DNA from 2 places in the Halovibrio sp. HP20-59 genome. Region 1 is predicted to be linked to the other one. Evidence: predicted binding sites of a transcription regulator. Region 1 holds the regulator's gene; the other holds the start of a gene.

Region 1 (5,312 bases):
TTAGCCACGACCATTGGCAGTCAATGGTGCTCTCACTGGGGGACGAACGCCACTACCGCGCGATAGAAACCCACAGTTACTCGGACGCCACGCTGAGCCTGAATGCTACCGCAGGAGTTTGCGACTTACCCTGGCTGGAAATGCGCGTCACCCTTGAACAGCACCAGGGGGAGAGCCGTACGGTAAACCTAGTGCCCGCCCGGCTGCGTATTGATCAACAGCCGGTGATCGACACCATGGCGGAATTTATCACCGAGCGCGGCGATGACGGCTTTTATGCGCATTTTTACTTAACTGACATGCAGTCGCTGATGGCGGGTATGCGTGAAGGCGAGCAGCTGTTTATCAGTTTTGACCAACAAGAGCGGGAACCGTGGTACATGACCTTTAGCCTGCAAGGCGCCGACGCGGCAATTAACCGGATGCTTAGCCAGTGTGAAGGCAGCGGGTCAACGACTTAAAGCGCCCTCGGCTATTCGCCTTCGACCTGCTGCCTAAGCAACAGCTCCACACGCCGATTGGCCGCTCGCCCAGCTGCCGTTGCGTTTGCTTCTATGGGCTGAGTATCGGCGTAGCCTACGGCCCGGGTCTGCGAAACGTCGAACCCTTGGCGCTCTAAATGGCGCACAACGGCAATCGCCCGAGCGGCTGAAAGTTCCCAATTAGAGGGGAAGCGGGCCGTTGAAATAGGCACGCTGTCGGTATGGCCTTCCACTGAGATCTCACCGCCAAAACTGGCCAGCACCTCAATCAGGCTTTCTACAACGCCTCGCCCCTGGGTAGTGAGCACGGCTTGGCCACTGGGAAACAGAAGGCTGGTATCAATTCGCAACGTGACCCCTTCGCGCCCTTGCGAAACATTCACCCCGGGGATATTGAGCCCTGAAAACTGCGGCTGCAATCCTTCGTGGCGCGGCTGTATGCCGGTGGCCAGGGACGCCAGCGGCAGTGATGACACAGCGCTGGCGCTACGCATGAACGCCGTATCGGCGGCTTCACCGCCACCCGGCGGGGTCAGTGAAAGCAGCAGTACAAACAGCGTGATTAACAGCGTCAATACATCCAGGTAGCTGGTTAGCCAACCATCATCCTCACTGGCCGAGACCGGTATTTCCAGAGCATGACGGGTATCACGGTCTAACATGATAGCTATCCCTTCGCTGCCGAGCTCACCGAAGAATCAGGTCTCGGCTTGACGTTATTATCCCGAATTTCATCGTGGTAGTTGGCGACGAAGGAGTTGAGCGTCTCTTCGATAAACGACGGTAACCGACGCTTGGTAATCAGCGAGATTCCTTCGAGCACCATGTTCATGGTGATCAGACGCTCTTCGGTGCGGCGCTCTAGTTTTACGGCGATCGGCTTAAACACTAAGTTAGCGAGTAAAATACCGTAGAAGGTAGTGAGCAGCGCCACCGCCATGCGCGGTCCGATAACCTGCAGGTCGCCCGCATCCATCACTTCCAGCATGTTCACAAGCCCTACCAGGGTGCCGATCATGCCAAAGGCGGGCGCGTAGGTGGCCATGGTGCGAAATATTTGCGCTTCGGCATGTTCGCGGGCTTTAAGGCGGGCAATCCGCCAGCGCAGCATGTCAAAAATTTCGTCTTCCTTGGTGTTGGCAATGACCAGCTGTATCCCGGTGCGCAGGAAAGGGTTGCGGGTGTGCTCAAGCTCGCGCTCCACTGCCCGCACGTCGCCTTTAAACCAAAGCCGCGACATATCCACCAGTTCGCGGATATCGTCGCGCATATAGGTATTTTCGCGCCGAAACACCAACCCCACCAAGCGCACGACGCGCAGCACTTCTCTCAGCGGGTAGCTGATAAAGGTAGCCGCCAAGGTGCCGGTGATCACGATCGCCAGGCCCGGTAAATTGACAAAGCTCTCGGGAGACTCTGCGGTAAAAAACAGCACGCTAACCAGCAGTAATATGCTGGCAAAGATGCCAATCAACGTTGAAGGGTTCATTCACGGTTCCTTGCCGGTCACAAGTGAGTAAAAGTTGCTATTCCAACGAGTCGTGTAACCGCGCGCGTAAACGACTCACGGCCTGACTGTGCAGTTGAGAAACGCGCGATTCCGTCACGCCAAGCACCGCGCCGACTTCCTTGAGGTTAAGCTCCTCTTGGTAGTACAGCGCCATTAGCAGCTTTTCACGTTCGGGCAGCGCTTCAATCGCGTCAACCAAGGTTTGTCGCTGCTGGCCATCCAGTAATTGCTCAAACGGCGAGTTACCCGGCTCATGGTTGATGGGCTCTCCACCCTCAGCGACCAGTTCCTCAAAAGGCAATAATTGGCCGCTGTTAGTGTCGTTGAGAAGCTGTTGGTATTCACTCAGCGGCATCTCAAGGTGCTGGGCAATTTCTTGCTCTTCCGGTGCCCGCCCTAGCTGCTGCTCTAGTTGGCGAACAGCGCCATCGACCGCACGTGCTGAACGGCGCACGCTGCGCGGCAGCCAGTCACGGGTGCGCAACTCGTCCATCATCGCGCCACGAATACGCTGGCTGGCAAAGGTGGCGAAGGTGGCGCCTTGGTTGGCATCGAAACGACCAAGCGCTTCCAGCAACCCCACCATCCCCGCTTGAATAAGGTCATCGAGCTCAATGCTGGCGGGCAATCGGACCTGTAGCGTCAAGGCCTGACGTCGCACCATGGGCATATACTGCGTCAATAGCTCGCTTTGTTTGATCCTACCCTGTGCTGTGTACATTCTCTCGCCTCGCGGCTAAACAGCCTTCACTGATAGTTCACAATCATCTGCAACCCCTGCACCCGAACAGGCCGCTGACCTGGGTGTAAGGCGAAGCGAAAATGTAACGGCGCATCGGCTACTTGTCCCGCTAGTGCGCGGGTAGAACCACGCATCCCGGTTAACGCAACACACTGCTCTGGGTGGCACAGCCAGGCGTTTAAGCGCGCACCGGGAGGGTACTGAAACTGCCACTGAACACGTTCAATCTGGCTGGCCTCTACGTTGGCCGCTGCCGGTGGCGCGACCTCTTGTGTGGCGCTGGCCCGATCACTCATCGCCACCATCAGCCCGGGGACCTGTGTACTCCAGCTCCCCGCTACCGCGTGTGCGTTACCCAGTTGTGTTATCAATAACACAACCCAACCTAGCGTTTTGACAGGCCAGCTTAGCATGCTTGTTGTCCTCGGCCGAGTGAGCTCATCGTGCCAGTACCAGTAATTTCATACTTAAGTAATAGTCGGCAGCTTCCCGCAAGTTATCGAGCAATCCTTGGCGCGGCAAGTGCGGTTCGTGAAGAGCCAGTACACGGTCCGGCCCGCCGTGCTCACGCAGCAAGCGCAACGTACGGTACATCGCGGCAAAAGCGTCGGCGTCACTATCGATCCACAACGCCCACCGGCTGTATTCATCGCGCAACTGGGCGAGATTGGCAGCCTCGGCCTTGACGATATGAATGTCCCAATCGTCGGGGTCACCGGCCCAGCTGCGACCTAGCACTGACCATTGCCCCAGGCGAGCCCTGACCTTGCTCACCTGCGCCGCACCGCTACCGGACAGCCCGACCACCACCAGGGGAATTTTGGGCCCGGGCGGTTTGGCTGCCACAGGCGTCACCGCCGCAGACGCCGCCGCAACTAGCGACGGCTCCTGGACGCTTTCTGCGACATACTCCGCCGCGGCAACATCCCCAGGCGCATCGGCCTGCTGCTGTTGACGCTGCAAATTTGCCCACTTGCGCAGCCCTGAGGCTTGATCTTGTTCGCTCACGCCACACCCTCTCGACTGATACTGCCCATTTGGCGAATCGCATCGCGGGCCATAAACACGTAGACCAATGCATCCAGCATACCGCTATCGCGACGCCGCCGACGGGCACCCAATAGGTTGAGCAGATCCCCGCGCAGCGTTTGGGCGTCGTCATCGTCAGCCACATCAAGGTGCCCGGCGACCGCTGCCACACCGCTGGCCATGAGCAGGCGCACGTCGGCGTTGACATCGCCGCTATCGGCGTCTTTCAGCTGCTGCCAAGCGCGCCGTGTCAACGGCGCCAGCCCTTCGCTGTGTAGCTGGGTAAGTAGTAACGACAGCACCTCCGAGCCCAGGCGTGCGGGAGTGAGCCAATAGCGGCGCGTTACCACCTTGGCGCTTTCAGGGTTACGTACTTCGCCATACCACGCCAAAAGCGCGAGGCCAGAGGCGTCCTCAACTTCAGCATAGGCGGTCCACAACTGCATGGATTGACCACGAAAACGCACACTTACGTGATGGGTTAGCACGCTGTCGTGAAACAGTTGGCGCAGCGTCTGGCGTTCGCGGTAAGCGAATATACGCTGACTGGCAGCGACCTGGCTGATCCAGGTCAAATGCTGGGCCTCTAGCCACCCGAGCGCATCCGCCTCGGGCAAGCGTGGCAATAAGTGCACCGCGACGCCGTTTGAGGCTGACAGCGCGGCCAAGCGCGGCTGCCAACCGGCCACATGGCGATGCTGCAGCCACGGTAACGCCAGCCACGCGCCCTCTGTGTCCAAGCCTATATCGGGCATTGCCCAGTCGCAGCCACGCTCATTGCGTCGCGCTGACCACGCCATGCCCAGCATGGCGTCGCTCGGTGGGTAGTCCGCCAGCAGGGCATTAAGGCGCTGGTCTTGCACACTGCTCGGCAGTGCGGCTAGGTTCCAAAGTTCTTCTAGTGCGGCAAATCCCGTCACACGCTGGCGCAGCCGTGCCAGCAGCGACGATAAACGCCGCCCTTGGCCCAGCACATCCCGCGACCAGCGCGGCATGCCCATCGGCGCATCGGCAGCTTGCACCCGTTCACGCTGTGGTGTCGCGGTACTCAGCGCTTGATCCACTAGTGCACCGGGGGCGGCAAGGGCCATGTCTTCGGGCACCTGCTGCCCGTAGGAGCCAAACAACACCCGCATGCCATGACGCATTACGATATCCAACACTGGCGCTAGGCAACCCGCCTCATCCTGCTTGGTAATAATGCAATCATCTAATTCAGCGCCCGCTGAGCGCGCGGCCTGCCGGTAGCGCAGCACCACTTCTTCGAGGGTTTCCGGCTGGCTGGCGGCGTTGAGTAGTAACACCAGTCGCACCCGCGAACGCCCGCCCTGAAGGTGGGCGATTTGCTCAATCACCCGCTGGTCACGCTGGCTCATGCCCACGGTGTCGATAATTACCCACTGTTTGCCCTGCAAGCGTCCCAGTAAATCGTCGATGGGTTGCTCGGCATCCAGCGCGTACATGGGGGTATCCAGCAGGCGCGCATAAATCCGCAATTGCTCGTGGGCACCGATCCGGAAGCTATCGGTGGTCACCAGCGCCACCGGGC
Region 2 (5,312 bases), on a different contig from region 1:
AGGCGGCACAGCGGCTTGCCGACGTTGGCGGGCGGTGTTCGGTGATTTTTTCGACGTGCGAACCATGCGAGGAGTCCTGTGGGCGAGCGCTACCGGCGCGGTGTAAAGATGGCCCGATAGTAGCAAACAATGGGATGAGTGATGTCAGAGACTTGGGTAATCGGCAAGTAGGAGATCGCTTCAATACAGTGTCATGGCGAGGAGCGCAGCGACGTGGCCATCTCTAGCTTGTAGCTTGGCTCGGCACAACCCCATGATCACTTAACTGCGTGCCGAGCCGGTTTAAACAATCACTTGGAACCTGACATATAGCCTCTTTCTCTTAATACTCTTCGCGCAACACCCTTCTCGCTCTCTGAGTTGCCCGTAAAACCTTTGCTTTTTATTATGTTTACAAGCTCTTCATCAGGCTTTTGCTCATATTCTTGCTTGAGTTCTTTGAGTTCACCGGCCTTTTGTTCAATACCGTTAGAGACTACCGTAGCGGTATTTCCAAGAAATTTTGCAGTTTTATAGCTGACTTCACCAAACTTGTTCCAAAATCCCATAGTGTTTACCTATAAATTCACAGCTAACTTAGCAACCATTGTGCACTTCGAGTTTAACGATCTGGACAAGTCCGCTTATCATGCTGATAGCTACCACACACACTACACCGCCTAGCATCCGGGCATGTTTGTACATTATGACCAGCTCGACCACACCCAGAGCAACGTGACGGTTTTGGACAATTCTTTGCCGTATGACTTCCTGATCCACAAAACGAACATGCCATCTTGCGATGTCTCCCTTAAAGCATAAAAACGGGGCCTTTCGGCCCCGTTATATATCGATCAATCAGCTTAAAAGCTAACCAATTAACCCAACAGAGAAAGAACGTTCTGCGGAATCTGGTTGGCCTGGGCCAGCACGGACGTACCAGCTTGCTGAAGAATCTGCGCGCGGGTCATGTTAGCTACTTCTACTGCGTAGTCAGCATCTTCGATACGCGAACGGGCAGCAGAGAGGTTAGTCTCGTTGGTGCTCAAGTTGGTGATGGCAGACTCGAATCGGTTCTGCACAGCACCCAGTTCAGAACGCAGGCTGTCGACTTGTGACAGAGCGTTATCCAAGGCTGCCAGCGGGTTTTCGGTTGCATCCGCATCACTCAGAGCTTCTTTAGTCAGGCTACCATCTTCGGTAACGAAGATTTCGCTTGCAGCACCATCGGTGATCTTGCCATTATCATTGACGTAGACAGATGCAGTTGCTCCTGTGGTTCCTGAAGTTAGTGAATAATCACCATCAAAACCAGAAGTATAGGTCGCAGTAGTTGCATCCTGAGTTCCTGTTGATACATCATTGTAAACTGCATTAGTAGCATCGATACCATATAAATTGGCAGCGGTACCTTCACCATCGGTGTCTACATCGTAAGCGTTGGTTGTATCTTGAGCGACCTGATTCTGTAAATCTTCAAAGGCAATGGTTTCATTGGTAGTATTTACACTTCCAGCAAGACCATCGGCACTATAAACCGTATCTTCTGCAGTCGTAATGCTGCCTGCAGAACGGCCAACATCAGCGAGCTCACTGACCAAGTCGTCGATAGTGGCGACAGGGTCCCCAGCTGTGTTTGTTACACTTAAATCAGCCGAGCCAGCGGTACCGGTCAGGTATAAGTTCTCACCGGTAGACGCCAGGGTTAAAGCACCAGAAGAGGAAACGTTAACTTCCTTGTCATCGCCACCTAAATTAACGGTAATGGTGCTGGTCTCTCCAGCGCCTGGTGTCAGGCCTAGGTCAGTCGCAAGATTACCCGCAGTACCATCGACAGCCACACCAGTACGATCGAAGCTGAAGGTGTTGGTGTCCGCATTGAGGGTATACTCGACATTATCAGTCATCTGCTCAACGGTCGCACCATCTTTCAGGTTCTCGAACAGATCCCCAACGCTAGAGGCTGTATTGAAATTAGCGTTTGTATACTCGTTCGAGGTACCCACTTGAGTAAAGTCGTTGGCACGCAGATCCTGAACGGTAGCGGTGGAGTTAGCGGTACCGGTACCGTTAACATTGAAGCCAGCCAGGTTCAGCGTTTCGGCATTGATCTGCTTTAGATTGACTGAGATGGTCTGACCATCGTTAGCGCCAACCTGAATTTTCAGACCTTCGTCGCCTGCCAGCACCTTGGTACCGTTGAAGTCGGTTTCTTCGGAAATACGGTTGATCTCATCCAGACGCTGGTTGATTTCGTCCTGGATCGAGTTCAAGTCAGAGTCGGAGTTGGTGCCATTCTGTGCCTGAACGGACAATTCACGGATGCGCTGCAGGTTGTCGTTGACCTGGTTCAAACCGCCTTCCGCAGTCTGGGCGATAGAGATACCATCGTTGGCATTACGCTGCGCCTGGCCCAGGCCGGTAATCTGTGCGGTGAAACGGTTGGCGATTGCCTGACCTGCCGCATCATCCTTGGCACTGTTGATGCGCAGGCCAGAGCTCAAGCGTTCCATGGAAGTCTGCAGATCATTTTGCGACTTGTTCAGGTTCTGCTGGCCGATCATCGACGTGATGTTGGTATTGATCACTGACATGGTGTGATACTCCTTGCTTTGGACACTGGCCTTGAAGGCCCGCTTTTCGGCCACTGTGTGTGCCGTTATATTAATTAACGGCAGGGCGAGGAGGATCTTTAGGGGGAGTGGTAAAAAAAGATGTAAACGTTGGTAACTGGGAGGTGAGGGGATTCATGCTTGGCCTGGGAGCCACCGAGAGATTGAGATTGCTTCGCTGAGCTCAATGACATACCCACTCATTAATACAGTTTCTTTATCGTTCCAAAGCAAAAGCAGCGTCAAGCGCTGCTTTTTATCGTGCTTAAGCGATAGCTATTGATGTAACGCTACTTTTTACGCCCTAGCTGGGCATCCAGCGCATCGAACTGCTGCGTCAAGTAGGAGCTCATACTGTTCATTTGCGAGACCATTATATCGAGTTGGCTGAACTGGCTGCGGTAACGGGCAATGGTGGCATCAATACTTTTTTCCATACGCTCAAAGCGGGTATCGAGGCTTTTTACGCGGTTTTCCGCACCGGTGATAGCCCCTTTAATGACGCCGTTGCTGCCGAGCATCTGTTCAATTGACGCCCCCAGCTTGCCCGCCAAGCCACTCTCTTTTTTATCGCCCGCAAAAAAGGCGCCAAGCGCTTGGGGGTTATTCGCCACCAGGTCACTCAACTTAGCGTCGTCTACTTTTAGCGTGCCGTCACGCTGTAGGGAAATGCCTAACTGACTTAACGTGGAGAGCTCACCGCCTTCCACACCACCGGTTAATACGCTGCGTAAGCGTGATTCAACCGTGCGCACAGCGCTATCACCGAGTAGCTCTCCTGCGGTCTCACTATCGCCACTGAACGACGTTTGCTTAGTGATAACACCTTTTAAGTCGTTAAACGCTTTTACAAAGCCGTTAATCGCTTCGCGCTGTTTTAGCGTGTCGCGCTCGATGTTAACCGTGCTGGAAGCGGTTTCACCCTCAGCCATACTGAGTTCAGCGAGATTAAGCGTTACGCCCTGAATCGCACCCTCGATTTGATTTTTGGCGCTGCTGATCGCAATGCCATTAACCGTTAATGCAGCATCTTGCCCTTGGCGCTTGGCACCTGCTTCTACTGCCTCACTGAATGGGCCGGTTACGGGCGCATCTGCGGCATCGACAAAGCTGAAACTGTCAATGGAGGCATCGGCACCGGTTACCTTGGAACTTAACGCCAGCCGGTAACCTTCGCCATCGTTAATAATGGTGGCGTTTACGCCTGATTCTTTGTTGGCGTTAATGGTATCTCGAATACCGTTTAAGGTGCTACCTGGGGCAATGGCGATATCCACTGAATCGCCATTGCCAAAATTCAGCTTGAGCGCGGTAGCCCCCTGCAGATCAAGCGCTTGATCTTTTTTGTCAACCCGGCTGGAGGCGAGCGTGCCCGAGGTCGCCAGCTGGCTGACTTCCACCCGGTAACTACCTGGTAGCGCACTCGCGGTTGTGGTAGCGGTAATGCCATCACCGCGCACACTGGCGGAAAGGCTTTGGTAGAGCTTGGGATCATTGATTTTCGCTACGGCGTCTTGAAACGCATCCAGCGAGGTTTGCAGTTGGCCGTAGGCAGAAATTTTGGCTTGTTGCTGTGTTTTCTGCTGAGTGATGGGAGCGAGCTTCCCACGCTCTGCTTCTTGTAGTTGATCCAACAGGCCGGTCAGGTCGAGTCCCGAACCAACGCCAAGAGAGGTTATCGTCGCCATACTGGGTGTTCCTCAGTGAAAAGGCTAAACCAAAAACATTACGCGCACTTATGTGCACCATTAAACTTGATACTTACCTTATCGACTGAAAAGAGGGCGACTTTAGCGCTTTATCTTCCGCTAACTGGGCTAATTTATTTTTCTAATAAAAACGCCTGCTTAGCGCAGGCGTCAGAAACGTCAATGTCTAACTTTCAGTATCAATTACGGCCTAGCTGGGCATCCAGCGCATCGAACTGCTGAGTGAGGTAGCTGCTCGTTTGGTTCATTTGCGCAATAATCCCATCTAGCTGACCAAACTGCGTGCGGTAACGCGAGATGGTTTGGTCAATGGATTGCTCCATACGCGTATAGCGCTCACCTAGCGACTCTATGCGGTTTTCAGCACCTGTAATGGCCCCGGTCACGGTACCGTTGGTACTGAGCAATTGCTCGACCATTGTATTGACCTGCCCCGCCATACCGGTTTCATCTGAGCTACCCGCGAAAAAGGCTGACAGCGCATCTTGGTTGTTGGAAATAGCGTTGTCGAGTGCGTCGGAATCGATTTCTAACGTGCCATCCGTCTGCAGTGAAATGCCAATATCACTGAGCATCGATATCTCACCTTCCACACCACCGGTGAGCACGCTACGCATGCGTGATTCGACAGTGCGTACGGTGCTGTCGCCTAATAGCTCGCCCGCTGCACCGGTTTCCGCATTAAAACTGGTTAACTTGCCAATGGTGCCTTTCAGGTCATTATAGGCATCCACAAAGCTAGTCACGGCTTCACGAACAGCGAGTGTGTCCTGCTCTATTTTAACTGTACTCTCACCTTCTTCTTGAAGGTTCAGCGTTACGCCTTGAATCGCGCCTTCAACCTGATTAGTAGAGCTAGTAATCGCAATGCCATTAACGTTAAGAGCGGCATCAGTACCGCTTTGATGCGTACCTGTTCCATCACCCACATCACGATCTGCATCAAACGGAGCAACGCCAGTAAATGAGAAGTTACTAATTGATGCATCGGCGCCGGTTTCGCTTGAACTAA

The links. The regulator FliA, encoded in region 1, starts transcription of late flagellar genes. The targets are predictions, from matches to a motif close to CTAAAGTTNNNNNNNNNNCNGCCGATA.
Region 2: the regulator FliA is predicted to act here: its motif matches at 2,649-2,675, upstream of RZA33_RS14630 (flagellin).

Annotation. Positions count from the first base shown of each region.
Region 1 is NZ_JAWJUW020000012.1:44,445-49,756, reverse strand. Features, by position in the region: gene RZA33_RS13745 (hypothetical protein) at 1-461, shown strand, start outside; gene RZA33_RS13740 (OmpA/MotB family protein) at 473-1,144, opposite strand; gene RZA33_RS13735 (motility protein A) at 1,150-1,971, opposite strand; gene RZA33_RS13730 (RNA polymerase sigma factor FliA) at 2,009-2,713, opposite strand; gene RZA33_RS13725 (flagellar protein FlhE) at 2,740-3,147, opposite strand; gene RZA33_RS13720 (hypothetical protein) at 3,173-3,742, opposite strand; gene flhF (flagellar biosynthesis protein FlhF) at 3,739-5,312, opposite strand, start outside.
Region 2 is NZ_JAWJUW020000013.1:89,521-94,832, reverse strand. Features, by position in the region: gene RZA33_RS14640 (acylphosphatase) at 1-66, opposite strand, end outside; gene RZA33_RS14635 (hypothetical protein) at 291-548, opposite strand; gene RZA33_RS14630 (flagellin) at 858-2,573, opposite strand; gene fliD (flagellar filament capping protein FliD) at 2,882-4,279, opposite strand; gene fliD (flagellar filament capping protein FliD) at 4,480-5,312, opposite strand, start outside.